One region of the Promicromonospora aerolata genome, then DNA from elsewhere that is predicted to be linked to it. Evidence: predicted binding sites of a transcription regulator. Region 1 holds the regulator's gene; each other region holds the start of a gene.

Region 1 (7,768 bases):
CTGGCTGCCCATGGGCGCCAGCGCGTTCAACGTGCTGCTGGTCAAACGGTTCTTCGACGGTCTGCCCCGGGAGATATTCGAGGCCGCCCGCGTCGACGGCGCCGGACCCTTCCGGCTCTTGTGGAGCATCGTGCTGCCGATGTCCAAGCCCATCCTCGGCGTCGTCTCCGTCTTCGCCGTCATCGCCGCCTGGAAGGACTACCTCTGGCCCATGCTGGTGCTGCCCGACCCGGCCAACCAGCCGCTGTCCGTCCGGCTGCCCGCCATCGCCCCCTACCTGGAGCTCGACGTGTTCCTCGCGGCGCTCGCGATCTCGACCGTGCTGCCGATCGCCCTGTTCCTGGCGTTCCAGCGTCTGTTCCTCAGCGGGGCGGGACTGGGCGGGGCGGTCAAGGGGTAGCGTCAAGGGGTGGCCGAGGGTGGCCGCCGGTCGCTGTGGACGACGTGGGGTGCGTGTCGGTGGCCCGGCTTAGGATCGAACGTGTGACCAGCCTTCCCGACGCACCCGCAGCCACCGCCGCCCCCACGGGGATCCCCGACGTCGAGGAGCTGCTCGACCTCGCGGTCGGTGAGCTCGGTGGCGGGCGGCGGGACGGCCAGCACCGCATGGCCGTGGCGGTCGGGGATGCCATCGAGAAGGGCGAGCACCTGCTCGTCCAGGCGGGCACCGGTACCGGCAAGTCGCTCGGGTACCTCGTGCCTGCCGTCCGGCACGCGGTGGCGGCCGAGAGCAAGGTGATCATCTCGACCGCCACCCTCGCCCTCCAGCGGCAGGTCATCACGCGCGACCTGCCGCTGGTGGCGAAGGCGGTGGCGCCGCAGCTCCCGCGCGAGCCCCGCATCGCGCTGCTCAAGGGCTGGCACAACTACCTGTGCGTCCACAAGGTCGGGGGCGGATACCCCGCCGACGAGCCGACGCTGTTCGACCTCCCCGGCGGTGAGGACCACCCGCGTACCGAGGAGCCCGCCGCGTCCGGAGGTGCGCGCGGTCGGCGCAAGGACGACGGGGCCACGCTCGCCGACCACGTGCGCCGCCTGCACGAGTGGGCAGGGGAGACGGAGTCGGGCGACCGTGACGACCTGGTGCCCGGTGTGCCGGACCGCGCGTGGCGGCAGGTTTCGGTGACCGCCATGGAGTGCCTGGGCGGCAAGTGCCCCATGCTGGCGGAGTGCTTCCCGGACAAGGCGCGCGCCATCTCCCGGGACGCGGACGTGGTGGTCACCAACCACGCGATGCTCGGTATCGCGGCCACGGGAAGTCCCGGCGTCCTCCCGGAGCACGACGTGGTGGTGGTGGACGAGGCGCACGAGCTCACCGACCGCGTCACGTCGTCGGCCACGGTGGACCTGTCCATGGCCTCGGTGGAGAACGCCGCGCGGCTGGCCCGCCGGCACGCCGGCACGAACACCGACACCCTCGACCAGGCGGCGCAGGCCCTCGGGACCCTGCTCGTCACGGCGACCGCCGAGCGGTTCCCGAACGGTCTGCCGGACGATCTGCGCACGGCGGTCGGTGCGGTACGGGACGCCGCGCGCGAGGTGCTGAGCACGTTGAAGCCCGACACCAACGGCGGCAAGGGGCAGCCACCCGGCCAGCCCGAGCCCGGGCTCAAGATGGCGCAGGGTGCGATGCTGCAGCTGTTCGAGACGGCGGAACGCATGGCGTTCCAGGACACGACCGCCGACGTGCTGTGGTGTTCGCGCCCCGACAACGGCTGGGGCGGGTTCGGTGACAACGTGACCCGCCTGCACGCGGCGCCGCTCCACGTCGCGGGCCTGATCCGCACGCACCTGCTGGGCGAGGCGACCGGGGTCTTCACCTCGGCCACCCTGGCACTGGGCGGCACGTTCGAGCCGGTGGCCGGAACGCTGGGCCTGAAGGGCGAGGACGCCCCGCCCTGGCAGGGTCTGGACGCCGGCAGTCCGTTCGACTACCCGCGCCAGGGCATCCTCTACGTGGCGCGGCACCTCCCGGCGCCGGGCCGGGAGCCGACGACGGAGGCGCAGCTCGACGAGATCGCGGAGCTCATCACGGCCGCCGGTGGTCGCACGCTCGGCCTGTTCTCGTCCCGGCGCGCCGCGAACGCGGCGGCGGAGGCGATGCGTGAGCGGCTGGACTTCCCGATCCTGGCGCAGGGCGACGACCAGCTACCCACGCTGGTGCGCCAGTTCGCGGACGACCCGACCGCCTGCCTGTTCGGCACCCTGTCCCTGTGGCAGGGCGTCGACGTGCCGGGGCCGTCGTGCCAGCTCGTGCTCATCGACCGCATTCCGTTCCCGCGGCCGGACGATCCGGTCAAGGCCGCACGCGCCAGGGCCGTCGAGCAGGCGGGCGGCAACGGGTTCATGGCGGTATCGGCGCAGCATGCCGCCCTGCTGCTCGCGCAGGGCGCCGGACGCCTCGTGCGGAGCATGGACGACCGCGGAGTCGTGGCGGTCCTCGACCCCCGGCTCGCGACCGCACGGTACGCGTCGTTCCTCACCCGGTCGATGCCCGGGTTCTGGCCCACGACCGACTCCGCGCTGGTCCGCGCCGCGCTGGCGCGGCTCGACACCTAGCCTGGGGACATGACAGCCCCGTCGGACGTCCAGGGCGCGCAGCCGTCCGGCTCACGCACCACCAAGCTGGCGGTGGTGGGAGCCGGGGCGGTCGGCTCGACCCTCGCTTTCGCCGCGCTCACCCGGGGTTCGGCTCGCACCATCGCCCTGCACGACGTGAACCGGGCCAAGGTGGAGGCCGAGGTGCTCGACCTGCAGCACGGTCTGATGTTCACGTCCCAGGCACAGGTGGTCGGCTCGGACGACGTGGGCGTCTGCGCGGGGGCGGACGTCGTGGTCGTGACCGCCGGCGCGAAGCAGAAGCCCGGGCAGACCCGGATCGACCTCGCGGAGGCGACCATCGGACTGATGCACCAGATCCTGCCCGGACTGGTGGAGGTCGCCCCGGACGCGACGTACCTGATGGTGACCAACCCCGTGGACGTGGTGACCTACGCGGCGCTCAAGATCTCCGGCCTGCCCCGGCAGCAGCTGTTCGGCAGCGGTACCGTCCTGGACTCGTCGCGGCTGCGCGTGGTGCTCGCCGACCGGTGCGGCGTAGCCGTCGGGAACGTGCACGCGTACATCGCCGGGGAGCACGGCGACTCGGAGATCGCACTCTGGAGCTCCGCCACGATCGGTGGCGTGCCGCTGCTGGACTGGGTGCCGCTGGGCGGACACCCGCCGATCGATGCCGCCGTACGCTCGGAGGTGCACCACGAGGTGGTCGATTCCGCGTACCGGATCATCGCGGGCAAGGGGGCGACCAACTACGCCGTCGGTCTGGCCGGTGCCCGCATCGTCGAGGCCGTCCTCAACGACGAGCGCCGGATCATGCCCGTGTCCTCGCTGTTGGACGACTACCACGGCATCAGCGACGTGTGCCTGTCCGTGCCGTCGCTCGTCGACCGTCGCGGCGTCACGGACTCCGTACGGGTCCCGATGTCCGACGACGAGCTGACGGGGCTGCGTGCCTCGGCGGCCGGCGTGCGGGCGGTCCAGAAGCGGTTCGGTTTCTGAGCGACGGCCTCGGCCGCCGAGCGACGCAAGAGGTCCCGACTGCTCCGACCGGCGGGCCGTTCCGCTGGTCGGAGCTGTCGGGACCTCTCTGTCGTGAAGCCCTACAGGCTGCGCAGGACGGCCACCACGCGGCCCAGGATCTGTGCCTCATCACCCGGGATCGGCTCGTAGGCCGGGTTCTGCGGCAGCAGGAGCACGTGGCCGTCCGCCTGCTTGAACGTCTTCACCGTGGCCTCGCCGTCGATCATCGCCGCGACGATCTCGCCCTGCTCGGCGACGTTCTGCCGCCGCACCACTACCCAGTCCCCGTCGCAGATCGCGGCGTCGACCATCGAGTCGCCCGCGACCTTGAGGAGGAACAGCTCACCGTCACCGACCAGCTGGCGGGGGAGCGGGAAGACGTCCTCGACGACCTGCTCCGCCAGGATCGGGCCACCGGCGGCGATCCGACCGACCAGCGGAACGTACGACGGCGGCGGGGTGCTGGCGTCGTCGGGCACCGAGCTGCCCCAGTGGACCTGGCCGCTGCGCCGCGGCTCGGGCCAGTGGATCTCGCCGCGTGTCGGCTTGTCGACCTGCTCGGCCAGGGGCTCCACGAGCTCCATCGCGCGCGGCCGGTTCGGGTCGCGGCGCAGGAAGCCCTTCTTCTCGAGCATCTGGAGCTGGTGCTTGACGCTCGACGGGCTGGCCAGCCCGACGGCCTCGCCGATCTCACGCATCGACGGCGGGTAGCCCCGCGTCTCGAACGACTGCCGGATCGTGTCCAGCACGAGGCGCTGCCGTTCGGTGAGGCGGTCTGTCGGCGAGATCGTGTGCACGTCAGCGACCGCCTTGTCGCTTGGCGCGTCCAGCGTGGCGACGCCAGGGAGTGTCATGTCGACAGCTGGTGCCGTGTCGACGGCTCTCGTGTCGCTGGTCCCGTCCCGTCCCGTCATGCCCGTGCCCCTCCCGTTCCGACAAATGTTCTCCCTACGTCACCCACTCTAGATCACAAACTCGCTCGGCTCAAACGAATGTTCGAGCGTGTCTCGACATCGGCGGTGTCCCGTGCTACACAATGGTACGGGCGTTCGACGAACGCTTGTATGAACGACAAGAGCTCAGTCACTCTTCGAGGAGGGGCCATGGGGGACGTGATCCCGCTGCGGCAGTACACCCCGGCGTATGGGCAGAGGTATGCACCGGCGTACGGCCGGTCGTACGCACCGGCGTCCGGGCCGACCGCGGTGCCGACGTTCTCGCCGGCCCGGTCGCGCACGGTGGCCGACCGGCTCGGGCTGGCCGGCCTGCGGCTCACCCGACGTGGCCGGGTGGCGCTCGTGCTGCTGGCCATGCTCCTGCTCGCGCCGATGGTGACCTGGGGTGCGACGGCGGTCGCCAGCGCACCGGGTGAACCGACGGAGGTCCGGGTGCACGCCGTGCAGCCGGGGGAGTCGCTCTGGGGCTTCGCCCAGGAGATCGCGGAGCCCGGCGAGGATGTCCGGCACGCCGTCGCGCGGCTCCAGGAGCTGAACCAGATGTCCTCGGGTGCGCTACGGGTCGGGGAGCTGCTGCTCCTTCCCAAGGAGTGACCAGGGGCGTCGAATCATCGTCAAATGGTGTGGCGATGTTGCATGGGGGTGGTTTGCCCGCTTACCGTCGGGACGCGACCGGAGGCCTCCGGTCGGTGGACGACCCCGCAGGAGTGAGCATGCACTGCCCGTTCTGTCGCCACGCCGACTCGCGCGTGGTGGACTCGCGGACCGCCGACGACGGCCTGTCGATCCGGCGCCGCCGGCAGTGCCCCAACTGCAACCGACGGTTCACCACCGTGGAGACCGCCAGCCTGTCCGTGGTCAAGCGTTCCGGGGCCACCGAGCCCTTCAGTCGTGACAAGGTCGCCGCGGGCGTGCGCAAGGCATGCCAGGGACGTCCCGTCAGTGACGACGACCTGGCGATCCTGGCCCAACGCGTCGAGGAGACCCTGCGGAGCAACGGCAGCGCGGAGATCGACGCCTACGAGGTAGGGCTCGCGATCCTGGGCCCGCTCCGTGAGCTCGACGAGGTGGCCTACCTCCGGTTCGCCAGCGTCTACCAGTCGTTCGACTCGCTCGAGGACTTCGAGAGCGCCATCACCTCGCTCCGTGCCGAGCGCGCGGAGCGGGCCGCCGCCCAGCAGGCCTGAGGCAGGCCGTCACGCGGCTCTCCCCCCGGCCCGGGCACCCGTGAAAAATGTTGGCACCCAGGTGTGCCGTGGTGCAGGCTGGGCGGACGACGGACCCGATCGAGGGACCCCCGGAACAAGAGGAGGTGATCGGTGTGACGGACGAGAAGCCCAATGCCGAGGAGGCAGAGGTCGAGACCCAGGGCGCTGAGGAGCCCAAGGTCGCGACGGCGCCGAGCAAGGACGCGAAGGCACGGTTCAAGGAGGCGCTGGACCGCAAGAACGCGGCACAGCACCGGACCGCCGCCGGCGACGTGAACACCGGTGCGGTACACGGTTCGGAGACGACCGGTCCCGTGCAGAAGATGTTCCGCCGCAAGTCCGGCTGATCCTCGGTGGTGGAGGCCGCTGACCTGGTGAACGACCAGATCAGCGGCCTTCGTCGTACCTCATGTCGCACCGGGAGGAAGCTGGTGTGATGAGAACGTCACGATGAGGGCACGGGAGAACACGCAGGTCACCGCCGGACCAGCCGGCGTCCGAGGTCTTCCCGCAGGTGGACCTCTAGGAACACGCGCAGGTACTGCTCGTTCGCGAGCTGGTCGAAGGCGGCGACCAGCGCCGGGTCGGGCGTGTCGGTCAGGTGGACGATGCGCCAGAGGTTGAGCGGGGCCTCCTCGTTCCCGCCGACGGAGTGCTCGACGTGGAAGAGCGGTTGCCCGGCGCCGGCCGTCAGGAGGCGGCCGTCGGGTGCGCGAAAGCTGTTGGTGCCGAGGAAGAACGCACGCCGGTTCTCGTGATCGAGGCGGACGTGCTCGATCACCGTCGCGTAGCGCTCCGGGTCGGTCCACAGCCGCTGATCCGAGACGCGGGTAAAGTCCTCGAGCTCGCCATGGTGCACGCTTTCGAACGTATCGGCGCTGCCCGGGCGCACGACCGTCGGGATGTACTTGTCCGGCGCCGTGGCCTTGCGTCTTTCCATGTCCCACAGCTGCGAGCCGGTATACCTGAATGGTGGCCGGACGTCGTACCGGTCGCGCAGCACGTCGTTCACCGCCACCGGTGGCAGCTCTACCGACGTGGTGCCAGGGGCGTCCCAGGCCTGCTCGAAGATTGCTGCGTGGTCAAGCCTCATCCTTGCTCCTGACTCTGAGTGCTGAAAGTTTCGTCGATGTGCTCATGCCTGAAGGCGACGCGACACCGTGATCGTGGACAACCCCCACACCAGCCATCCGCCGTAGACGAGCAGGCCCACGAGCTCGTCCCCCGGGCCGAGCCGACCGGCGAAGAAGTCGGTCCAGGTGGTCCACAAGCCCGACGCTCCGATCGAGGTGAGGACCATGCCACCGAGGAGCGCCGCCGGTCGTGCCCAGCGTGGGGCGGGCCGGTCCCACCAGCGCAGCGCGACCGCCAGTGCAGGAACAGCCGCGATGCTGAGCGCGATCGTGACCACGAAGGTGGCGTCGACGACGCCCACCGCGCCGGGCGGTGCCGCCCAGGAGCTGCCGAGGGCCCAGGAGACCTTGAGTGCCGGATACACCAGGGATCACCGGCGAGGACGAACCACGCCGGGCTCATCCGCGCCACGGAGTCGTAGGGCTGGTGGACCATTGCCAGCACGCCGGCGGCCAGGCAGGCCACCAGGGACGATGGCGCCAGCCACCGGGTGGCGAGGTCGAGGCGACGGTGAGGTCCGGTGCGGGGCTCGGGCCTGATCGGGTTCACGTTCATGGGCGTTACGTTTCCACCCACGGGCACCCCTTTCCCTCACTGTCTGAGGTGACCTCGCTCCCCCGGGCGGGGGAGATCCGCGCCACGCCGGCGACGGTGCACGGGCCTACTGGACTGGTTCTGCGGCGCGACGGGGGGCGAGCAGGACGGCTGCGGCGGTGAGGACGACGGCGCTGATGGCCGTGAACGACCAGAACGGTCCGGAGGTGAGAGCGCCCGGGTCGCGTACCAGGTTGAGGGCCGACATCGGCAGTGCGTGAGCGAAGACAGCGGGCCAGACGCTGCCGAACCGGCAGACCGCTGCGCTGAGCAGCAGGCCGAGGGGGAACAGCAGGA
Region 2 (7,768 bases), 3.3 Mb from region 1:
CGAGGGCGGTGATCCGCCGGGCCACCGGCCGACCGTGCAGGTGGACCGAGTACAGGGACTCCCACACGACCACGAACAGGCCGACGCTCCCGCCGAGCGCGATGTCGGCGCCGAGCGCGACAGCGGCGACCGCGAGCGCCACGAGCGGCCGGGTCCGCCGCCAGACCAGTGCGGTGCAGCCGACGACGGCGGGCACGGCGAACCACCAGGACGGCATGTTCGTCGGTCCGTCCCAGGTGATCCTGACGAGGCCGAGCGCGTCGAGCGCGAGCGCGATGAGGAGCAGGCCGCCGGCTGTGATGACGTCGCCGCGCCGGTTCTCGGCCGTGTAGATCTTCGAGACGGACGCGAACAGGTCGGACGCACGGAGCATGCCCCCATCTCAGCACGGCGGGCCGCGGCCCGGGTCATCCGAAAGATGTACCAGGATTCGGCGGTTCGACGGATGTCCCCTGCGGGGTTCTGCACGAGGCTTGGGCGCATGGACTTCCTTTCCGCCGAGCTCACGGGTGCCGCGCTGATCGGCGCTCTGGCCGTGCTCGCGCTCATCGACTCCACGAGCTTCGGGACCCTGCTCATCCCCGTGTGGCTGCTCATGTCGCCCGGGCGCGTGCGCGCGGGGCGGATGCTCGTCTACCTCGGGTCGATCGCCGGGTTCTACGCGCTGATCGGGCTCGCGATCCTGCTCGGTGCCGGCGCGCTGAGCGACACCCTCACCAGCTTGTCCAGCACCCGCCCGTTCCTGATCGCACAGCTCGTGGTCGGCGTGGGGCTGTTCGCGTGGAGCTTCAAGCTGGAGCCCATCGGGGGCCGCAAGCGCACCGAGCCCACGGTGGCAGCGACAACGGCGGGAGCTCCGGCACCGGGAGCCACGGGGGCGGCGGGCGACGCCGCCGCGGAGCACGTCCGGCCAGGACGGCTGAACCGGTGGCGCGAGCGGGTGCTCAGCAGTGAGTCGGGCAGCGGTTCGGCGCTGGTGATGCTGGCGATCGGGGCCGGCCTCGTCGAGGTCGCGTCGATGCTCCCGTATCTCGCCGCGCTCGGCCTGATCGGTACGCAGGGGCCCGCCTGGCCGACGTCGGGCCTCTGGATCGTCGGGTACTGCCTGGTGATGATCGCACCGGCCCTCGTCCTGCTGGCGGCACGGGTGTTCGCGGCGCGGCTCGTGGAGCGTCCGCTCGGGCGGCTGGACAGGTGGCTCACGAAGAACGCCGCGAGCACCACGGCGTGGGTCGTCGGGATCGTGGGGTTCCTCGTCGCCCGCGACGCGATCGGCCGGCTCTGGACCTGACGTCTCCTCCCCGGATCGGTCCGCTGAATTCGGTCCGTTGCCCTGAGATCGGTCCGTCGATGGACCGATCTCGGGGCAACGGACCGAATTCAGTGAGTCAGGCCAGGCGGCGCATCCAGCCGTGCCGGTCCTCGGCACGGCCGTACTGGATGCCGGTGAGCTCCTGGCGGATCGCCATCGTGAGCTCGCCCGGCTCGCCACCGTTGATCTCGTGGTCGAACGTCGCCCCGGCGAGCCGGCCCACCGGCGTCACGACCGCGGCCGTACCGCAGGCGAAGAACTCCTTGATCTTCCCGGACTCCAGGCCCGCGGCGACCTCCGCGAGCGGGATCCGACGCTCCACCACGTGGTACCCGCGGTCCTCGGCGAGCTGCAGCACCGAGGTGCGCGTGATGCCCTCCAGGATCGAGCCGAGCTCCGGCGTGTGCAGGGTGCCGTCGTCCATCACGAGGAACACGTTCATGCCGCCGAGCTCTTCGAGGTAGGTGCTGGAGGCCGCGTCCAGGAAGCACACCTGGTCGAAGCCCTCCTTCTGCGCCTCGAGCTGCGGCAGGAGGCTCGCGGCGTAGTTGCCGCCGAACTTCGCGTCGCCGGTGCCTCCGGGCGGGCCCGCCCGGTGGTACTGCTCGGACACATAGATGGACACCGGCTGCACGCCGCCCGCGAAGTACGGGCCGACCGGCGAGGCGATCACCAGGTACTCGACCTCGAGCGCCGGACGCACCCCGAGGAACGCCTCCGACGCGAACATGAAGGGCCGCAGATAGAGGGACGAGTCCTCGCCGTCGGGCACCCAGTCGATGTCGGTACGGACGAGGGCGGCGAGCGACCCGATGAAGTCGTCCACGCTGAGCGCGGGGAGCGCCAGGCGGTGCGCGGAACGCGCGAACCGCGCGGCGTTCTGGTCCGGCCGGAACGTCCAGACCGAGCCGTCGGCGTGCTTGTAGGCCTTGAGGCCCTCGAAGATCTCCTGCGCGTAGTGCAGCACTGCCGTCGCGGGGTCGAGCTGCAGCGGACCGTACTTCTCGATCCGCCGGTCCTTCCAGCCGTCCGCACTGGTCCAGGAGACCCGGGCCATATGGTCCGTGAACACCGTTCCGAACTTCGGTGCGCTGAGCGCCTCGGCGCGCTCGGCCTCCGGCGTCGGCACGTCGGTGGGCCGCACGTCGAAGAGCGCGACCAGGTCTTCGAGCCGGGTCGGGAGGATGGGATCCGTCGTTGCTGTCATGTCGATGCCTTTCACCGGAATGCTGTTGTCAGTCTTCCACGCCCGGCAAGGCAGGAGGAGCATTCCGTGCCGGGCGCCTGCCCCGGACGGCCTTCGACATACGACGGCGGCGCCCGAGTTCGGTCTGCGTGACCCGGGCTCGCCGTGGTGCGACGGGCTACTCGGTCACGCGGGCCGCAATATCGCGGCCTACCTGGTCGGTCGTGCGTACAGCGTCGCCGCGTTCCGCGAGGTCCGCCGCGACGGCGCCCTGAACCTTCGCGGACTCGTCAGCGAAGCCCAGGTGGTCCAGCAGGAGGGCGACCGAGAGGATCGTCGCCGTCGGGTCGGCCTTGCCCTGGCCCGCGATGTCGGGGGCCGAGCCATGCACCGGCTCGAACATCGACGGCGCGGTGCGGTCCGGGTTGATGTTGGCCGACGCCGCCAGCCCGATGCCGCCGCTGATCGCAGCGGCCTGGTCGGTGAGGATGTCACCGAAGAGGTTGTCCGTCACGATCACGTCGAACCGGCTCGGGTCGGTCGTGAGGTAGATGGTCGCGGCGTCCACGTGCGCGTAGTCGGTGGTGACGTCGGGGAACTCGGCGTTCACCTGCTCGACGGTACGGCGCCACAGGTGGCCGGCGTGGACCAGCACGTTGTGCTTGTGCACCAGCGTCAGGTGCTTGCGCTTGCGCGCGTTGGCCCGGGTGAAGGCGTCCCGGACCACGCGCTCGACGCCGAACGCGGTGTTGACGCTCACCTCGGTGGCGATCTCGTGCGGCGTGCCCACCCGCAGTGCACCACCGTTGCCGACGTACGGCCCCTCGGTGCCCTCGCGGACGACGACGAAGTCGATCTCGCCCGGGTTCGCCAGCGGGCTGGACACTCCCTCGAACAGTTTGGTCGGACGCAGGTTCACGTAGTGGTCGAGCGCGAAGCGCAGCTTGAGCAGCAGGCCGCGCTCCAGCACGCCGCTCGGGACCGACGGGTCGCCGATCGCGCCGAGCAGGATCGCGTCCTGCGCCTTGATCTTCTCGAGGTCCTCGTCGGTGAGGGTCTCGCCCGTGGCGTGCCAGCGGCGCGCGCCCAGGTCGAACTCGGTGGTGGAGAGCTTGGTGCCCGACGGCGCCAGCGCCGCCTCGAGCACGGTGAGCCCCTGCTCGACGACCTCGGTACCGATGCCGTCACCTGCGACCACTGCGAGGTCGATACCCTCTGTCCTGCCCACCTGTGCCATGTCCGGAGCCTACGCGTGCGACCAGGCGTCTGAGACGCGGGTCTCACCCAATGGACGCATCGATCGGCTCTATCGGTGGGTTCGACGGGCGGCTACTGCTCCCGGGCCGAGAGCACGCAGAACTCGTTACCGTCCGGGTCCGTCAGCACGGTCCAGGTCGCGTCGTCCGGCTGCCCGACGTCGATCACGGTCGCCCCCAGCTCGACGAGCCGGGCGATCTCGGCGTCCCGGTCGTCGCTCGTGTGCGGCGCGAAGTCCCAGTGCAGCCGGTTCTTGCCGACCTTCTGATGCTCCACCGGGACGAACACCATGCCCGGTGGGACCTGGTGGAAGTCCAGCTTCTCCGAGAGCTCGAGCGCCCAGGGCGGCACCAGCACGGACTCCTCGTCCGTCTCGAATCTGACGTCCCAGCCCAGCGCCTCGGCCCACCAGCGGGCGAGCTTCTTGTGGTCGGTGGACTCCACCACGGTCGAGTACCAGCGCAGCGTCATCGCCTTCACCTCATGTCGGGACCTGCGGCGCGCCTCCCGCGCCGCTGCGCCCACCGTAGGAGGCGACACTGACACGCGGACGGGAGAAGTCGGGTGGGTGCGTCTTGAGCATGGGGGTCCGTGGCACGCAGGGCGCGGCCTGCACGTCTTCTTCTACGGATGGCAGAAGCCCCGGTCCGTGTCAGTGGTGCCAGCTATGATCGAACAAATATCCGCAGTGATGGTCCTATTGACAGGTTCTTGACCAAAAGGGGTGAAGTCGGCATGGGCGCTGGGCAGCACTACGCGGGCATGGGCAGCGTGCTCCTGGACGACCCGGCCGGGGACGACTGGGTCCTGGGTGAGCTCGCCGTGCGGGACGGGACGGAAGTGCGCGTGGTGCCGCACGACGAGGTCCCCGCCTGGGTCCTGAACGCCCCGCCCGGCCCTTGGTCGGACGCCGCTCCAGACGGCCTGCTGGACAACGCACCGGACGATGCACCGGACCGGCCGCCGCAGGGCGTGCCGGTGGCCCTGTGGCCGGTCGGGCTGCTGCAGCAGGCGCTGTCGGGCGCACCTGGCGACCGTCTGGCGCGGGTGGTGGCCGAGGTCTCCGCGACGGAGGCCGACCGGCTCGCCGACCTGTCCGACGACGCGCTCGGCGACCTGGTGAGCGCATGCGGGCGGCTGCAGGCCTGGGCGGCCGGTGTGCAGGCCCGAGCCGTAGCACACCGCGCCGCGCGCGAGACCCACCCGCTGGCGCACGGCTCCCTGGTCGGGCAGGTCACCACCGAGCTGGTGGTGACCGAACCGGAGGCGACCGAGGTCGTGGTCCGTGGCGAGTCCGGCGCCCGGCACCCCACCGTGATCGCGGCTCTGGAGGCGGGGCGGATCGACGTCCGTAAGGCACAGACCCTGCTGCGTAGCGCCGCCCAGCTGACCGTGGCCGAGCGCGCCGAGGCGATCGCCCGGTTCCTTCCCCGTGCGCCGCGCCGCACGTGGCGGTGGCTCCAGGCCCGGATGCTCGAGTTCGCCAAGGCCCGCCACGGTGCGGCGGAGACCGCCAGGACGGCGGCCCAGGGGCGCTGCGTGCAGCTCGACCGGGCGGAGAACGACATGGGCTGGCTGTCGGCCTACCTGCCCGCTGTCGACGCGGCAGCGGTCTGGGGCGTCGTGGACGACATGGCCCACCAGCTGCGACACGTCACGGGCGAGGAACGCACGCTGGGACAGCTCCGCGCCGACTCCCTGACCGGCATCATCACCGGCCGTCTCCTGCCCGCCGACCGTTACACGGACACGAGCACGAGCACGGACACGGACACGGACACGGACACGGACACGGACACGAGCACGAGCACGAGCACCGACCCTGGGCTCGGAGCCGGCGACGACGCTCACCCGGAGGGTCTGGACGTCCCGGGTACCGGCGACGCCGACCCCGCGGACCAGCCGGTGTGCACGTGTGGTGGACGGGCGCCTGTAGTGGAGCAGGTCGTCCAGGAAGTGGTGCAGCCGGTACGGGTCACGCCGACCCGCCCCGTGGTCCGGGTCACCGTCCCGGCCAGCGCACTGCTCGGCCTGGACGACGCGCCCGGCGAGCTGCGCGGCTTCGGACCGATCCCCGCGGACGTCGCCCGGGTCATCGCCACCGATGCGACCTGGCAGCGGCTGCTCACCGACCCGAGCACCGGGGTCCTGACCGACTACTCCACCACCACCTACCGACCGGGCAAGGTGTTGAGCGCCGCCGTGCAGGCCCGCGACGAGACCTGCACGTTCCTCTTCGGGTGCGACAGTCCTGCCGCATGGGACGACCTGGACCACATCGTCCCGTTCGACCATGACCTCGACCCGGCGACCTCGCCACCCGGTACTCCAGGGCAGACCCGGGCCGCCAATCTCCAACCCCTGTGCCGCAAGCACCACCTCCTGAAGACTCATGCGGGCTGGGGCGTCGTTCGTGATCCCGACACCGGGATCACGACCTGGACCACGCCCACCGGACGTCAGCACGAACGTCCGCCGACCGTGCTGGATCCCCACGCCGTGCTCGAGGACGTCGATCCGGACACCAGCGGCGACCTCACCCTCCGTGCGCTCACCGGCCAACGCCTGCCCCGCAGCTACGCCACCACCGAACCGGGAGCCCTACCCACCGACCCACCCTTCTGACCAGCACCGCAACCACCACATTCAGACGGTCCAGGTAGTGTCCGCGATCGACTCAGCACCGTCCGCGAGGCACATCACCACCCCGGCGAGACGATGCGTCTACCGCGGCGTGGTCGGCTTCGCCGGATTGGTCCTCCCGCCGGCGTGAGCCGGGCGGAGCCACAGCAGGACGCAGCCCGGCCGGTCAGAGCCTCGGGTAGAGCAGCTCGAACCGCTCGCACACCACCGGCATGTCGGGCGCGAACTCCCGGCCCTCCGGAAGGTTCCGGCGGAAGTAGGACTCGTGCCCGGCGCGCCAGGACTCGAGCGTGCGGTCGTCCTCGCCCTCCGCCGCGGCGAAGTCCTCGTCGACCTCCTCGAACGTGGTGGTCTCGACGCTCGTGGTGCGGATCAGGGCGCGCGGGTGGTTGCCGCCGTCCAGGAGGATCGACAGCTCGCCGACCACGGGCAGCGGGGCCCCCTCGTCGTCGTAGTCCCACAGCGCCGACGACGTCGCCGTCTTGTCCCCCGCGAGGACCGCGTCGAGGAGCCGCTCGGCGAGCTCCGGCTCGTCACCGAACGACCACGCCTGCGGCGGCACGGTCTCGCCGACGGTCTGACCCACCACGATGCTCGCCTTCGCCATGCCCGCGTACTGCCGGGTGGCCGCCCAGAAGTCGAGCACCTCGGCAGCGACCTCCGCGTCCTCGACCGGGACCGCTTCGGGCTGGAACGTCGCGGGGTCGAAGGGCTCGGCCCGGGACTCGTCGGTCGGCTCGTTGTCGTCCGCGGCCTGCGGGTTCACGTCGTGGTTCACGGGGACATCCTGCCCTACCGGCCATCGCCCGACGAGGCCTCGGGCCGCATTACAAACCCTGAACGATCCGATAACGAACCCTTACCGAGTTTGCATGTGCGTGACCGACCGTGGTCTGGTGATCGACGGCCCATGTCGCACCCCCGTGCCGGGCCCACATCATTTTCCTGCCAAGGCAAGGAGGCTCTGTGCCAGCCATCGAGGCACATCATCTGTACAAGGTGTTCGGCCGTAAGGCTAATGAGGGCGTCAAACGCCTCAAGGCCGGTGCCGACGCCGACGAACTGAAGAAGTCGGGACTCACACCCGCGGTCATCGACGCGTCGTTCACCGTGGAAGAGGGCGAGATCTTCGTCGTCATGGGCCTGTCCGGGTCCGGCAAGTCGACGTTGATCCGCATGATCAACGGGCTCCACCCGCCGACCGCCGGCCACGTGGAGCTCCACGGCGAGAACATCACCGCCGCGACCGGCAAAGATCTGCGCCGGCTGCGCCGCGAGCGCATCAGCATGGTGTTCCAGCACTTCGCGCTGTTCCCGCACCGCTCGGTCATCGACAACGCCGCCTACGGCCTCGAGACCCAGGGCGTCGG
Region 3 (7,768 bases), 560 kb from region 1:
GCACAGTGGTGCCCGTAGCCAGACCCGGACCGCAAGAAGGAGACACCGTGATCCGTACCCAGGCGCTCACCAAGGACTTCGTGGTGAGCCGCACCCGCACCGTGCACGCCGTGCGCGGCATCTCGCTCGACGTCGAGCCCGGCGAGCTGGTGGCCGTGCTCGGCCCCAACGGCGCGGGCAAGACCACCACGCTGCGCATGCTGACCACCCTCATCCCGCCGACGTCGGGCACCGCCGAGGTCGCCGGGTACGACGTCGTCGCCCACCCCGACCGGGTCCGCGCCGCGATCGGGTACGTGGGCCAGGGCGGCGCCGGCGGCGCGGCCCAGCTCGTGCGCGACGAGCTCACCGCACAGGGCGAGATCTACGGCCTCGACCGGCGCACGGCCCGGCGTCGTGGCGACGAGCTGGTAGAGGCCCTGGACCTGACGGAACAGGCGGACCGCAAGGTCGAGAGCCTGTCGGGCGGCCAGAAGCGCCGCCTCGACGTGGCGGTCGGCCTGGTCCACGAGCCGTCGCTGCTGTTCCTCGACGAACCGTCGACCGGACTGGACCCGCACAACCGCGCCAACCTGTGGGAGCACATCCTGCGGATGCGGACCGCTGCAGCGGAGCCCATGACGATCGTGCTCACCACCCACTACCTCGACGAGGCGGACACGTTCGCCGAGCGGGTGATCGTGGTGGACAACGGTCAGGTCATCGCGGACGACACCGCCGACGCCCTGAAGGCCGAGCTGGCCGGCGACCTCGTCACCCTCCGGGTGGCGCCCGAGCACGCGGCAGGGCTGGCCGCCATCGCGGAGCACGCGCCGGGCGCCCACTCGGTGCACGTGACCACCGACCGCACGGAGAGCACCGTCCAGATCCGGATCGCGGACGGCCCCGGCGCGACGCCGGGCCTGCTCCGCGCCGCGGACGCCGCCGGCCTCCTGGTGCACCGCCTGGACGTCGCGCGGCCCACGCTCGACGACGTGTTCCTGGGGCTGACCGGCCGCAGCCTGCGCGAGAACGCGGTCGACGCGGTCGACGCCGTCGACGCCGGGGGGAGCCCGCCGGGCGGTGCCGAGCGGACCGCGGTCCCGGCCGGCTCGAGCGCGAACTCGAGCCCGAAGGAGGTGCTCGCATGAGCGCCGCGACCCTGACCCCGACCCGGCCGCTCCCCCGCCGCAGCTTCCTGCGCGACACCCGGATCGTGCTGGTCCGTGAGCTGCGTCCCGTGGCCCGCGACCCGTTCTCGCTGCTCTTCGGCCTGGTGCAGCCGCTGGTGTTCCTCGGGCTGTTCGGGCCGTTGCTCGCCGGGTCGGCGGGCGGCGCGCTCGGCGGCGACGTCTGGTTGTGGTTCGTGCCGGCCGTGCTGGCGATGACCACGCTCTTCGGCACGTCCGTCACGGGCTCCAACCTGCAGCTCGACCTCTCGTCCGGCGTGCACGAACGCATGCTCGTCACCCCGCTCTCCCGCCCCGCGCAGCTCGTGGGCCGCGCGCTCAAGGAGATGGTGCCGATCATCGCCCAGTCCGCCGTCGTGCTGCTCGTCATGCTGCCGTTCGGCCTGCGACCCGACCCCCTCGGCGCCCTGCTCACGCTCCTGCAGCTCGCGGTGCTCGGCATCGGCGTCGGCTCCCTGTCCTACGCGCTGGCGCTCGCCGTGCGCAGGCAGGAGTGGATGTTCTGGGTGGTGCAGCAGACCGTCCTGTTCCCGGTGATGCTGCTGTCGGGCATGCTCCTGCCCCTGGAGAACGGCCCGGCGTGGATGCGCGCCGTGTCGGCGGTGAACCCGCTGCGCTACGTCGTCGACTCTGGCCGTGCCGCCTTCGCCGGGGACGTGCTGTCCGCGACGGTGGCGTGGGGCTGGGTGGCGGCGCTGGTCACGGCCACCCTCGGACTCGTCGTGGGCGTGCGGGCGATGGTCCGCTCGGCGGACTGAGCGGCGGGGGGCATCCCCGGGCCGGCGACCCGCCGTCGCCGGCCCGGACCGTCACGGGACCAGGATCCGGACCTGCGGGGTCAGACCCGAGCACTACGCGGACAATGACCACCGTGACCAGGCCTCCCGCGTCCGGCGCCGGCGACCCGCATGCCGCCCGGCTGCGCCGCACCGTCCTGATCGTCGCGGCCCTCAACCTCACCTACTTCTTCGTCGAGCTCTCCGTGGCGCTCATGGCCGGGTCCGTCTCGCTCCTCGCCGACAGCGTGGACTTCCTCGAGGACACGGCCGTCAACCTCCTCATCCTCGTCGCCCTGAGCTGGCCGCTCGCCCGGCGGGCACGGATGGGCAAGGTGATGGCCCTGATCATCCTCGGCCCCGCGGCCGTCGCGGCCTGGGAGGCGGCACACCGGTTCGCCGCGCCGACGGCCCCCGACGTCGTCCCCGTGGTCCTGGCCTCGCTCGGAGCGATCGCCATCAACGGCACCAGCGCCTGGCTGCTCGCGCGGGCGCACCACCACGGCGGCTCCCTCGGCCGCGCGGCGTTCCTGTCCGCCCGCAACGACGTGCTCGTGAACGTCGCGATCATCGCCATGGGCCTGCTCACCGCGTGGACCCGGTCGGGCTGGCCCGACCTGATCCTCGGTTGCGCGATCATCCTCCTCGCGCTGCACGCGGCCCACGAGGTGTGGGAGGTCAGCGAGGAGGAGCGCCTGGCCGCGAAGGCGCTCGCGGGCGAGAAGCTCGACTGAGGTCCGTGCTGGCGGTCCCCGAGCGCTGAGCTGCGCGGCGGTGGCGCCGGACGATCCGAGCGGGTGTCACTACGGCAGACGGGCGTGGTTCGCGCGTTCTTACGCAGGGGGCAGAAGAACACGCGGATGTCAGTGACGCGGGATAGTGTCGAACACGCGTCCGCAGGAATGATGCGGTCAGCGGTGGCTATCGGATGGACGGGCTCAGAGGGGGTGCTGGTATGCGGGAGGGACTGCAGGATGACGGCATGACGGGCTCACCCCTGGCCGGCACGCACCAGCCGGACTGGCCACCGGACAGTGTCCCGGTGGTGCTGTGGCCGGAGGACGTCCTGCGGCAGGCCCTGGCGCAGGTGCGTGGCGTGCGCCTGGCACGGGTGGTCGCGGAGGCCGTCGACCTGGGCGGGGAGTCGGGCGCGCTGGGCGGGCTGTCGGATGACGCGCTCGGTGATCTGATGGTCGCGTGCGGGCGGTTGCAGTCCTGGGCCGCCGGCGTCCAGGCCCACGTGGTGGCCGAGCGGGCCGCCCGGGAGTCTCACGTGCTGGCGCACGGCTCCCTGATCGGGCAGGTCACGGGCGAGCTGGTGGTGACCGAGCCGGAGGCCACGGAGGTCGTGGTCCGGGCCGAGTCCGGCGCCCGCCACCCGAGCGTGATCACCGCGCTGACCACCGGGCAAATCGATGTCCGCAAGGCACACACGCTGCTGCGGTCCGCGACCCAGCTCACGGCCGCCGAACGGGCCGAGGCGATCACCCGGTACCTGCCCCAGGCACCCCGACGGACCTGGAAGTGGCTCCAGACCCGGATGCTCGCGTTCGCCAAGACGCGCCACGGCACCACCGAGACCACCAGGGCCGCAGCCCAGCACCGGTGCGTGCAGGTCGATCGGGCCGAGAACGACATGGGCTGGCTGACCGCCTACCTGCCCGCGACCGACGCAGCCGCCGTCTGGGGCGTGGTGGACGACATGGCACACCAGCTCCGCCACGCCACGGGCGACGACCGCACCCTGGGACAGCTCCGCGCGGACTCCTTGACCGGGATCATCACCGGCCGCCTCCTGCCCGCGGACCGTGACACCGACCCCGACCGCGACCCCGACACGCGCGACGGCGTCGACGGCAGCAGCGCAGACGCAGCCGTGTGCACCTGTGGTGGACGGGCACCGGTCCAGCAGGTGACCGTCCAGGAGATCGTGCGGCCGGTGCGGATCACACCGACCCGACCCGTCCTGCGCGTCACCGTCCCCGCCAGCACCCTCCTCGGCCTGGACGACGCCCCCGCCACCCTGGACGGATACGGCCCCGTCCCCGCGGACACCGCCCGCACCATCGCCCAGGACGCGACCTGGCAACGCCTGCTGACCGACCCCACCACCGGGATCCTGACCGACTACTCCACCACCACCTACCGACCCGGCAAAGTACTGCGTGCCGCGGTCCAGGCCAGGGACGCCACCTGCACCTTCCTGGGCTGCACCACCCCCGCCGACCACAGCGACCTCGACCACATCCGACCGTTCGACCACACCGCCAAGAACACCAACGGACGCACGGACCCACGGGGCCAGACCAACGCCCACAACCTCCATGCCCTGTGCCGCAAGCACCACCTCCTCAAGACCCACGCCGGCTGGGACGTCATCCGCGACCCCGACACCGGCCTCACCACCTGGACCACCCCCACGGGCCGCACCCACACCCGCACACCCACGGTGCTGGACACCCACGTCGAGCTCGACCAGATCGACCCCGGCACCAGCCACGACCTCACCCTGCACGCCTTGACCGGCCAGCACCTACCCCGCGCCTACGCCACCACCGAGCCCGGAGCGGTGCAGACCGAACCGAGCACACGGACCGACCCCGACCCACCACCCTTCTGAGTGCGTCAGCGCTCTCCGTGCCCCGGCTCCCCCAGATGCTCGGCGAAGAAGTCCAGCGTCCGCTCCCACGCGTCCGCCGACGCCTCCGGATCGTGCGACATGCCCTGGACGCGCATCAGCATCCCGAGCGGGCCGGTGTACTGGGCGAGGAACGAATGGGTCGCCTCCGGGTACACCTTGACGTCCGACGGGACGCCCGCGCGGTCCAGGCCGGTCCGCAGCTTGTCCACCTCGGCGACGTCGACCACCTTGTCCCGTGCTCCGAAGCTCGCCACGACCGGACACGGCGCCGAGAGCATCCGATCGAGCTCCGCCGGGTCCTGCCGCCCCTCGGGAAGCAGCCCGTAGTTCACGGCGGCGGCGTCGAACCCGCCACGGCCCGCGGCGACGAGGGCGAACCGCCCGCCCATGCAGAACCCCATGATGCCGACCCTGCCGGTGCAGCCGGGCCGGACCGCGAGCGCTGCCCGCTCGGACTCGAGCCGTTCGAAGGCCGGGCCCTCGTCGTGGACGAGTCCCCGGAAGACCTGTCGCAGGCAGCGTCCCCGCTGGTACATCGACGGGGCGTGCACGAGGTAGCCCTGGCCGGCGAGGTGGTCGCAGACCCGGCGCAGCTCCGCGGTCATGCCGTAGGCGTCGTGCACCACGACGACACCGGGGAAGGGGCCGGCACCGTCGGGGACGGCGGTGTATCCGGGATGCACGGGGGCCTCCTGTGGGCTGGGGATGATGTGCGCTGGGGGGATGATGTGCCCCATGTTTACCAGCACAGATGCCGGCATGGACCTGCGGGTCGCCGCCTACGCCCTCATCACCGACGACCAGGGCCGCATGCTCCTGCCGCACTGGAACGAGGGCGCGCACAGCGGCTGGACCATGCCGGGCGGCGGCATCGACCCGGGCGAGCACCCGGACGACGCCGCGGTGCGCGAGGTCCTTGAGGAGACGGGCTACCGCGTCGCGCTCGACGGCCTGCTGGGCGTGGACAGCGCCGTGGTCCCCGGGCCGGCGCGGGTGGACCCTTCCGCGCGTCCGATGCATGCGGTGCGGATCGTGTACCGGGCGCACGTCGTCGGCGGGGAGCTGCGCGTCGAGCAGGACGGCTCCACCGACGGCGTCGCGTGGCACACGCCCCAGGAGGTCGACACGCTGGAGCGGGTCGAGCTGGTGGACCTGTGCCGCCGCTGGGCGGGGCTCATCGGCTAGGCGCCCCGCTGGACGCCGAGGGTCGAGAGCAGGTCCTCGTGCAGCTCCATCCAGACCACGTGGCACGATCCGATGCCGGTGCCGGCCACCCACTCCCCCTGCCCGGACCGGGCGCGGCCGAGCGCGGCCGAGAACCGGGTGTCGTAGCCCGCGAACCGCTCGAGCGCCGAGCTCAGCTCGCCGACCAGCGGCGCGAGCTCGGCGTCCAGCGCCTCGAGCTCGTCGAGAACCTGCGCGTCCCAGTCCGGGTCGGTGTGGGTGTTCGGGCTGAGCCGGTCGCCGTCCTCCGGGCGGAGCTGCCAGTCGGTGCACGCCTGCAGCAGGCGGGCATTCAGCGGACCGAACGACTCGTGCACCTGCTCGACGACGGGCCGGGCACCCGCGTCGGCCAGCTCCTCGGCAAGCCGCCGGTCGTCCTCGGCGCGCCCGCGGTCGGTCAGGGACCAGCCGGCGGTGTCCGCGAACGCCGCCTGCCGGACCCAGCCGTACGCCTCGTCGTCGAGCAGGGTCTCGCGGGTCTCCGCCTGGTCGAGGCCGAACCGCTCGGCGACGGCGTCGTCGTCCGCCATGCCCTGGATCCGCACGGAGTGGAGGACGAGCAGCTCGGGGTCGGAGGATCGGCCGAGGTCCGGAATGTGCGTCATGTTTCGCACCGTGCATCCTGGTGCCGCCGGTGTCAACGCGGGTCGGTACGCCCAGGGAGAAGATCTGCCGAACGGCTCACGAGGTGAGCTGCAGCCTCCGCTGGAGCAGCGCCGAGACGGGCCGGTAGGAGGCGAGGCGCAACGGCAGGTCGCGCAGCCAGAGCCGGAACGGGTCCGCCGGTGCGTACAGGCCCTTGACCTGGCGTCCGAGCTTCTGCTTGCGCTCGGCCTCCGGTCGGATCTCGGCCTCCCACGCCTGCAGGGCCGTCGGTACGTCCGCGTGCCGCTCGAGCGCCGCGCCCAGCGCGTCGGCCCCGCCGACGGCCAGCGAGGAGCCGAAGCCGGCGAAGAGAGTGACGCACCACGCGGCGTCGCCCAGCAGCACCACGCGTCCCCTGCTCCAGCGGTCGACGACCATCTGGCTGATGGTGTCGAAGTACACCGACTCGGCTCCGCCCAGCTGCTCCAGGACCGTCGGCGCCACCCAGCCCATGTCCGCGTAGGCGCGGGGCAGCGCGACCTGCGGGCCGTCGGCGAGCTCGTCCATGGGCCGCTCGGTGCGGTACCCGAAGAACGCCACCGCACGCTCCCCGCCGAGGCTGACGATCGCCAGCGTGCGGCCGGTGTCGGTGAGCGAGGCCGTGACGCCGGGCTCGACGCCGTCGGGCAGCGTGTCGAGCGTGAACACGCCGGCCATGTGGTTCAGGTCCAGGCGCAGGTCGTCCTCGGCGCCGAACACGAGGCGCCGGGTCGCCGAGTGCAGGCCGTCCGCGCCGACGAGCAGGTCTGCACGCTCGACCGTGCCGTCGTCGAGCGTGACGTCCACACCGTCCGTGTCCTGCTCGATGCCCGCGACGGTGGTGCCGAACCGGATCTGCACCGTGTCCGCGCGGGACACCTCCTGGTACAGCACGTCCTCGATGTCGCCGCGCAGCAGGTTCAGCGACCGGTCCCCGACCATCGCCCGGACCGTCGGGCCCGGTACGGAGAACCTGGTGCGGCCGTCCGGCCGCACGTAGTCCATCCGGTCGGGAGTGATGTGCCGCTCCGTCAGCTCGGGCAGGATGCCCATCCGCTCGGCCGCGTCGTACCCCACGCCCGCGAAGGTCACGGCGTATCCGCCCGAGCGGCGCGACGGCGTCCGCTCGGCCACCACGACCTCCCAGCCGGCCTGGTGCAGCCGCAGCGCGGCACCCAGCCCGGCGATACCGGCTCCCACGACGACGGCGCGACGACGGCTTGCGGTCATGTCAGGTCTCCTTGATGAGGGGTGAGCGACCGGGTGGGCCGCTCTGGCTCTATAAAAACACACGAGTCGGTTTGTTTTCAAGGGCCGGCTCCTATCCTGGAGAC
Region 4 (7,768 bases), 660 kb from region 1:
GCGAGGTGGGCGTGCGCGCCCGTGAGCGCCGACCAGGCGGGGTTGTCCAGGACGGGGTCGTCCGCTGCCTCCCGAGGGGCGCGGCGGTCCGTGTCGATGATGCTCATACGAGGTTTCCGGACGTGAGGTTCACGTCCATCCCAACGGGCGCCCGACCAGCTGCATTCCAGCGGCTCACGCGTGGCGCGGCACCGTGCTCGAACGCCGCTCGCGGAGCCTGGCGGGCGATCCGGATGTCGTCGTCGCCTACCACCGACACGTCGCGCGCGTCGAGCCCGGCCTCCGCGACGGCGCTCAGCACGCCGATCGCCAGGTGGTGCCGATGGCTCGCTAGCCTGACGACTATTACCACTATTGCAATACTTTGACATGGTGGTAATCCGTTCGTACGCTCCTCGGCAGGTCAGGCCGCCGACGGCACGGCCGAGGAGGAGACGGGCGATGAGGTTCAGGTTGAGGATGAGGTTCAGCAGGACTGCGGCGGCGCCGACGGCGGCCGGGTCATGACGCGCGCGCCGGCGTCCGGCCCGCCCGCCCTGTACACCCGTGAGGTCCTCGCCGGGCTCGTCGGCGCGGTGGCCGACCGGCTCGGCGACCGGATCGCGGACGCCGTCGGACGCTGCATGTCCGACACCCTCGCCCGCACGATCACCCGGCACCCGGACGGCACCGCCTTCGTGATCACGGGGGACATCCCGGCGATGTGGCTCCGCGACTCCACCACGCAGCTCGCTCCCTTCCTGCACCTCGTCGGCGCGGACGAGCGGCTGGCCGACACGGTCGCCGCGGTGTCGCGCCGACAGCAGTCCTCGATCCTGCACGATCCCTACGCCAACGCGTTCAACGACGGCCCGACCGGTGCCGGGCACCGGGACCGGACGGGGCGGTCGGGCACGGGGGAGTCGGACACGAGGCAGTCGGCGTGGGTCTGGGAGCGCAAGTACGAGATCGACTCGCTCGCCTACCCGGTGCAGCTCGCCCACGACCTGTGGTGCGCCACGGGCCGGACGGACCACCTCGAGCGGTTCGGGCAGGTCGCCCGCACGGTCGTCGATCTGTGGCGTGCCGAGCAGCGGCATCACGAGGGTTCCCCGTACACGTTCGAACGGGACGACTGCCCGCCGTCCGACACGCTGGTGCGGGACGGGCGTGGCCCGCGGGTCGCGTACACGGGCATGACCTGGGCCGGGTTCCGGCCCAGCGACGACGCCTGCCGGTACGGGTACAACGTGCCCGGCAACGCGCTGGCCGCCGTCGCGCTCGGCCACCTGGGCCGGATCGCGTCCGACGTGCTGCACGACGACGCCCTGGCCACCGACGCCGCGGCCCTGCGGTCGGACATCGAGCGCGGCATCCGCGAGCACGGCGTCGTCCCAGGACCGCGGGGCGAGGACGTGTACGCCTACGAGGTCGACGGGCGCGGGGGAGTGCTGCTGGCCGACGACGCCAACTCGCCCAGCCTGCTGTCCCTGCCGCTGCTCGGCTGGTGCGCCGCCGACGACCCGCTCTACACCGCCACCCGCGACCTGGTGCTCAGCGACGCCAACCCGTACTACTACCGTGGGTCGGCAGCCGCCGGCATCGGCAGCCCGCACACGCCCGCCGGCCACGTCTGGCCGATCGCCCTGGCGATCCAGGGGCTGACCTCCACCGACCCGGACGAGGCCCGCCGCCTGCTGGACCTGATCCTGGCGACCGACGCCGGGACCGGGGCCGTGCACGAGTCGTTCCACGTCGACGACCCCGCCGTCTACACCCGCGAGTGGTTCTCCTGGGCGAACGCGATGTTCTGCGAGCTCGCCCTCGAGGTCGCCGGCCTGCGCACCTACCGTCGCCCGGTCATCGCCCCCACGGCGCGGACCACGGTAGATTCACCGGTCAGTTCCGACCGGTGAAAGGGCACCCGTGAGCCAGCCGCTCTACCTCGAGGTGTACGAGAAGCTCCGCGACGCGATCCACGCCGGCACGTACCGGGTCGGCGACCGGATGCCCGCCGAGACCGAGCTGACCAAGCAGCTCGGGGTCAGCGCCATCACGCTCAAGCGCGCGATGGACCTGCTGCGTGCCGACGGCTACATCACCCGCAGGCCACGGCTCGGCACCGTCGTCGTGAGCGAGACCGCCACGGCCGCCGTCGGTGCGGGCGGCGGCCCCACGCCCCTGATCGGGTGCGTGCTCACGGACTTCGACGACGCCTTCGGCACGCGGGTGCTCGCCGGGCTGGTCGACGCGTCGGGCAGCGTCGCGAACGTGGTGGTCAAGCGCAGTCTCGGCAGCCGCGAGGCCGAGGACGACATCGTCCGGGCGCTCGTGGCCGACGGCGTGCAGGGGCTGATCCTCGAACCGAGCTCGTCGCAGTACGTGCCCCCGGCGGTCCTGGAGCTCATCACGCAGTCGTTCCCGGTGGCGATCCTGGACCGCGTGTTCGACGGCGTCCCCGTGACGTCCGTCTGCTCCGACAACGTCTCGGCGGGGCGGCAGGCCGCCGAGGTCCTCTTCGCGGCGGGGTACGACCACGTGGGGCTGGTCTCTGCCGCGAACAGCGTCTCGACCGTGCAGGACCGGCTCGACGGCGTCATCGACGCGCACGCGACCCGGCACGTCCCGTTCGACCCGGCCCACCAGTTCCGGCAGGTCCGGTCCACGATCCCCGGGAGCGGCGTCGCGCCCGACGACGACCTCGGCGAGCTCGAGAAGTTCCTCGCCACCCATCCGGAGCTGACGGGGCTGGTGGCCACCGAGTACAACATCGCCGTGCTGCTCCGCGAGGCCGCGCAGCGCGCCGGGCGGACCGTGCCCGACGACCTCGGCATCGTCTGCTTCGACCACCCGGACGCGTTCCACGACCAGGCGCGCTACCGGTTCACGCACCTCCGGCAGGACGAGGCGCGCATGGGCCGCGAGGCGGTGGGCCTCGTGCTCGCGCAGGTCCGTGGCGCGGGGCAGGTCACCAAGGTGACGTTGCCGACCGAGCTCGTGCCGGGCAGCTCGACGCGCTGAGCGCGCGGCGTCCGGCTCAGCAGGGCGGCCGGTCGTCGCCGGACGGGCGTTCGGCCGTGGCACGGGCGTGTCGCAGAGGCCGGCCGGTCAGGGCGCGCAGGGTCAGGTCGTGACATGCGTGTCCAGGACCGTCGGTGGTCGCGCGTGGGTGCGGCCGGTCGGAGCCGTCCAGGTGGTGACACCGCTGAGAGGGTCACGGACGACGCCCCACCCGGCGTGCGTCTTCAGCAGGTGGTGCCGGCGGCACAGTGGCTGGAGGTTCTGCGCGCGGGTCTGGCCAGGGGACCCAGGTGGTCGGGCCGCTGGGTCGTGGTCGAAGGGCACGACGTGATCCAGGTCGCCCCGGACGGCAGGGACGTCGCAGGTCAGGAACGTGCATGTCTCGTCACGTGCCTGGACCGCGGCGCGCAGCAGCTTGCCGGGCTGGTACGTGGTGGTGGAGTAGTCCGTCAGGATCCCGGTCACGGGGTCGGTGACGAGGCGTTGCCAGGTCGCGTCCTCGGCGATCAGGCGTGCCGTGTCGGCGGGGATCGGTCCGAAGCCCGCCAGGTCACCTGGCGCGTCACCCAGGCCGAGCAGCGTGCCTGCCGGCACCGTGACCCGCACCACCGGCCTGGTCGGCGTGATTCGCACGACCTGGACCGTCTCGTGCACGACGGGTGCCCGTCCGCCACACGTGCAGGCGGTCGCCTCCGCCGGGGAGGTGCTCGTCGCCGTGTCGGCTCCGGTGCCGGTCGCGGTGGAGGTGCCGGTCGCGGTGTACCGGTCCGTGGGCACGAGGCGCCCGGTGACGATCCCGGTCAGGGAGTCCGCGCGAAGCTGGCCCAGCGTGCGGTCCTCACCGGCGACGTGTCGGAGCTGGTGGGCCATGTCGTCGACCACGCCCCAGACCGCGGCCGCGTCCACAGCCGGCAGGTACGCCGAGAGCCAGCCCATGTCGTTCTCCGCACGGTCCACCTGGACGCACCGCTGCTCCGCCGCGGCCCTCGCGGCCTCGCCGGCAGCGTGGCGCGCTTTGGCGAACGCGAGCATCCGGGTCTGCAGCCACTTCCACGTCCGTCGGGGCGCCTGGGGCAGGAACCGCGTGATCGCCTCCGTCCGCTCAGCCACCGTCAGCTGCGTCGCCGACCGCAGCAAGGTGTGCGCCTTGCGTACGTCGATCCGCCCGGCGACCAGCGCCGCGATCACCGTGGGGTGCTGGGTGCCGGACTCGGCCCGGACCACGACCTCGGTCGCCTCCCGCTCCGTGACGACGAGCTCGCTGGTGACCTGGCCGACCAGGGACGCGTGCGCCAACGGGTTGGTCTCCCTCGCGGCCCGTTCGGCGACGACCCGGGCCTGGAGACCAGCGGCCCAGGACTGCAGGCGTCCGCACGCCGTGGCGAGGTCGGCGAGTGCGTCGTCGGGCAGCTCGGCCAGCAGATCGGGGTCCAGCTCGGTGGCCCGGTCCGTGGCGTCGGCGACGACCCGGGCCAGCTGGGCGCCGGGTGCACCGGCCAGCGCCTGCTGGAGGATCTCCACCGGGCACAGCACGACCGGTACGACGGACGGCGGCCAGTCCAGACCTGCGGTCTGACCTGCGTACATACCTAACACCTCCTCATCTTGTTCATGGCAAGACATGCTGAGCCGTGCCAACCCTGCGGACCTGTGTTCGACCCTAATGGCCACCACTGACATCACACCCGGCGGTCTGCCCGCCGGGCAGGGGGTGCCGAAACCCGGCCGACGGGGGATATCCACTCAGGTAGGTGCATTTCACCTGTTCCTAATGTAGGTTTTGCGATGAATCCGGGACGCAACGTCGCGCCCGGGGGAGGAGCTCATCGATGTCGATGCTGCGTCGCATCCGCCTGGTCCTGCTCAGCCTCGCCGTGCTCGTCGGCCTTCAGCCGGTGGTCGCCGTCCAAGCGGCACCACCCCCACAGCTTCCGGCGGCGTCCGGAGCGACCGAGGTCGCCCGTGCCCGGGTCGCGACGGAGGTGCTGCTGGACTCCTACGACGAGCAGAAGGCGTGGTTCCCGTCGAGCTGGTGGAACTCCGCGGTCGCCCTGCAGACGATCGGCGACTACATGAAGCGCACCGGCGACCGGAGCTATCTCGACGAGCTGGACCACAGCTTCGAGACGAACAAGGGTCCGTTCCCGGCCGGCGAGCGGTCCACGGACGAGATCTACGGCAACTTCACGAGCCGGGCCATCGACGATGCCGGATGGTGGGCGCTGAACTGGGTCACCGCCTACGACCTGACGGGTGACCAGAAGTACCTCGACATGGCGGGGACCATCGCGGACTTCATGCATGGTTTCTGGGACCCGAGCACCTGCGGCGGCGGCATCTGGTGGAACGAGGAGCGCACCTACAAGAACGCCGTGACCAACGGGCAGTGGGTCCGCCTGACCGCCGAGCTGCACAACCGGATCCCGGGTGACACGGCCTGGTTGGAGCGGTCCCAGGAAGCCTGGGACTGGTACCTCGCCAGCGGGATGATCAACGCGGACGGCCTGGTCAACGACGGGCTCACCGACGACTGCGCCAGCAACGGCGACACCGTCTGGAGCTACAACCAGGGCCTGGCGATCGGCGCCCCCCTGGAGCTGTGGCGAGCGACCGGTGACCCGGAGCTGCTGGCTACCGCACAGCGGTTGGCCGACGCCGCGCTCGCGTCCGACGAGCTGGTCACGGACGGCGTGCTGACGGAGTCGTGCGATCCGCTGGGGCGGACGTGCGACGACAACCAGAAGCAGTTCAAGGGCATCTTCATGCGCTACTTCACGGAGCTGGCGGACAGCACGGACGAGCCGCGCTACGACGCGTTCGTCGACCGCCAGGCCGAGACCATCTGGGCGAACGACCGCGACTCCTCCGAGCGGCTGGGCCTGCGGTGGGCCGGGGCGAGCAGCGAGGCGTCGCCGAACGTGTTCGACTGGCGCACCCAGGCGAGCGCCCTCAGCGCCCTGATCGCCGACGTTCCGCAGGACGCGCCGCGCCGGTCCCTGTCCGCGACGATGTCACCGACCCAGCTCGTCATGATGCCCAGCCCGGGCGCGGCGTCGTCCGTGCGCACCGCGGTCGAGGTGGCGGCGACGTCTCCTGGCCGGCGGCCGGTCCACGTGGACGTGCGCGTCAGCGGTCCGGACGGCTGGACCGTGGACCCGGTCAGGAGCCGGGTCGAGCTGGCGTCGGCGGGCGACGGCACCCCGGCTCGGGCGAGCGTACCGCTGGATGTCTCGGTGCCCGCGGACACCGAGGACGGCAGCTATCCGGTGGCGGTGACCGTCACTGCCCGGCCCGGTCTCACCTACACGACCCGGGCCACGATCCAGGTGGCGAGCACCATCGACTTCGATGCCGGGTCGACGCAGGAGCTCGCATGGCTCTGGGACGCCGGCGGATCCGGGCTGAGCCATGTCGGGAGCCGGTTCGCCGACGGCACCAGCCACTTCATCTACAAGTTCCCGTTCCCGGCCGAGGCCACCTCCGCCGAGGTGACCCTGACCATCGACAACCAGTACGTGGTCGACGTCGGACCCGACGGCGAGAGCTGGACCACGGTCCTGGCCGAGGACGAGCAGATCCGCGACAGCTCCAACAAGGCCGACCACACGCTCGACCTGACGCCCCATCTGGGACCCGACAAGGCGGTCTACCTCCGGGTGACCGATGCCTTCACCGAGGACGGGTGGGGCGGCGGGGTCTACCACGTCTCGGCCCAGTTCGGCACGTCCTGAGCCCGGGCCGTCCGCACCGCGCGCGGTAGGTTCGGGTCCATGCGACTCGAGGGCAGACGGGTACTGGTCATCGGCGGTGGCGGCGGCGGGATCGGCCGCGCGGTGACGCGGGCGTTCGGCGCGGAGGGGGCCGCCGTGGCCGTGGCCGACCGGGATCCGGAGCGCGCGGACGAGGCGGCGGACGAGCTCCGTGCCGCCGGGGCGACGGCCGTGGCGCTGGCGGTCGACGTCCGTGACGGGGGCGAGCTGGCTGCTGCGATCGCTGCCGCCGTGCGTGACCTGGGCGGCCTCGACACGCTGGTCACCGTGGTGGGCGGGCAGCTGGAGCTCGTCCCGGCGGTGAAGCTGCACGAGATGCTCGACGAGGACTGGGACCTCGTCTACGAGCTCAACCTGCGCTACGTGGCGCGGGCGGTCCGGCTCGTGCTGCCGGTGTTTCTCGAGCAGGGCCACGGATCGGTCGTCAGCGTCGGGTCGGTGACGGGGATCATGGCCGCGCCGCACCAGGCGGCCTACGGCGCGGCGAAGGCCGGGCTGCTCAGCCTGGCCCGGACCGTCGCGGCCGAGTACTCGGCCGACGGCATCCGGATGAACGTCGTGGTCGCGGGAGCGATCGCGACGCCCGTCAACCCGGCGCCCGACGGCTGGGTCGACCCGATCCCGGTCGGCAGGTACGGCAGGAGCGACGAGGTGGCCGACGCCGCGGTGTACCTGGCGAGCGACGCGGCGTCGTACGTGACCGGACAGCGGCTGGTGATCGACGGCGGCGTGTCGGCGCGCGGCCCGTTCGGCTAGCGGTCAGGCGTCGCCGGGTGGTCGGACTGCTGTGCGTTCGTGCGGGTCGGCGGAAGGCAGGATGGGGCCATGAGCGAATCCGAGATCACCGCAGCAGTCACCGAGGTCGAGGCCCAGGAGGCCGAGCTGGTCCTGACCACGTTCACGCACGACCAGGCCTGGCAGCTCGGCGCCCGGCTCGTCGAGCTGGCGACCGAGCGCGACCTGCCGGTCACCGTCGACATCCGCAAGGGCACGCAGCA

What was found. Region 1 encodes LexA, which represses DNA repair genes until DNA is damaged. Its sites were predicted from a motif close to TCGAACANNTGTTCGA; they were not measured.
Region 2: a site for LexA is predicted at 4,427-4,442, ahead of ACFSL2_RS22625 (HNH endonuclease signature motif containing protein). Genes of this name have one in related genera too.
Region 3: a site for LexA is predicted at 2,828-2,843, ahead of ACFSL2_RS05465 (HNH endonuclease signature motif containing protein). Genes of this name have one in related genera too.
Region 4: a site for LexA is predicted at 4,643-4,658, ahead of ACFSL2_RS05045 (HNH endonuclease signature motif containing protein). Genes of this name have one in related genera too.

The regions. Positions count from the first base shown of each region.
Region 1 is NZ_JBHUHF010000001.1:1,766,924-1,774,691, reverse strand. It holds gene ACFSL2_RS08050 (carbohydrate ABC transporter permease) at 1-400, shown strand, start outside; gene ACFSL2_RS08045 (ATP-dependent DNA helicase) at 484-2,559, shown strand; gene ACFSL2_RS08040 (L-lactate dehydrogenase) at 2,569-3,558, shown strand; gene lexA (transcriptional repressor LexA) at 3,660-4,433, opposite strand; gene ACFSL2_RS08030 (LysM peptidoglycan-binding domain-containing protein) at 4,683-5,129, shown strand; gene nrdR (transcriptional regulator NrdR) at 5,249-5,722, shown strand; gene ACFSL2_RS08020 (DUF5302 domain-containing protein) at 5,857-6,090, shown strand; gene ACFSL2_RS08015 (hypothetical protein) at 6,219-6,836, opposite strand; gene ACFSL2_RS08010 (hypothetical protein) at 6,879-7,241, opposite strand; gene ACFSL2_RS08005 (CPBP family glutamic-type intramembrane protease) at 7,539-7,768, opposite strand, start outside.
Region 2 is NZ_JBHUHF010000001.1:5,099,967-5,107,734, reverse strand. It holds gene ACFSL2_RS22650 (sensor histidine kinase) at 1-373, opposite strand, end outside; gene ACFSL2_RS22645 (GAP family protein) at 482-1,291, shown strand; gene ACFSL2_RS22640 (branched-chain amino acid aminotransferase) at 1,389-2,519, opposite strand; gene ACFSL2_RS22635 (3-isopropylmalate dehydrogenase) at 2,677-3,735, opposite strand; gene ACFSL2_RS22630 (VOC family protein) at 3,828-4,226, opposite strand; gene ACFSL2_RS22625 (HNH endonuclease signature motif containing protein) at 4,491-6,380, shown strand; gene ACFSL2_RS22620 (ASCH domain-containing protein) at 6,565-7,176, opposite strand; gene ACFSL2_RS22615 (quaternary amine ABC transporter ATP-binding protein) at 7,365-7,768, shown strand, end outside.
Region 3 is NZ_JBHUHF010000001.1:1,202,554-1,210,321, forward strand. It holds gene ACFSL2_RS05450 (ATP-binding cassette domain-containing protein) at 48-1,130, shown strand; gene ACFSL2_RS05455 (ABC transporter permease) at 1,127-1,927, shown strand; gene ACFSL2_RS05460 (cation efflux transmembrane domain-containing protein) at 2,041-2,679, shown strand; gene ACFSL2_RS05465 (HNH endonuclease signature motif containing protein) at 2,928-4,565, shown strand; gene ACFSL2_RS05470 (dienelactone hydrolase family protein) at 4,571-5,269, opposite strand; gene ACFSL2_RS05475 (NUDIX hydrolase) at 5,346-5,771, shown strand; gene ACFSL2_RS05480 (transcriptional regulator) at 5,768-6,415, opposite strand; gene ACFSL2_RS05485 (FAD-dependent monooxygenase) at 6,492-7,664, opposite strand.
Region 4 is NZ_JBHUHF010000001.1:1,109,446-1,117,213, reverse strand. It holds gene ACFSL2_RS05065 (GNAT family N-acetyltransferase) at 1-107, opposite strand, end outside; gene ACFSL2_RS05060 (hypothetical protein) at 104-301, opposite strand; gene ACFSL2_RS05055 (glycoside hydrolase family 125 protein) at 504-1,895, shown strand; gene ACFSL2_RS05050 (GntR family transcriptional regulator) at 1,906-3,000, shown strand; gene ACFSL2_RS05045 (HNH endonuclease signature motif containing protein) at 3,103-4,587, opposite strand; gene ACFSL2_RS05040 (glycoside hydrolase family 76 protein) at 4,830-6,731, shown strand; gene ACFSL2_RS05035 (SDR family NAD(P)-dependent oxidoreductase) at 6,771-7,526, shown strand; gene ACFSL2_RS05030 (heme-degrading domain-containing protein) at 7,596-7,768, shown strand, end outside.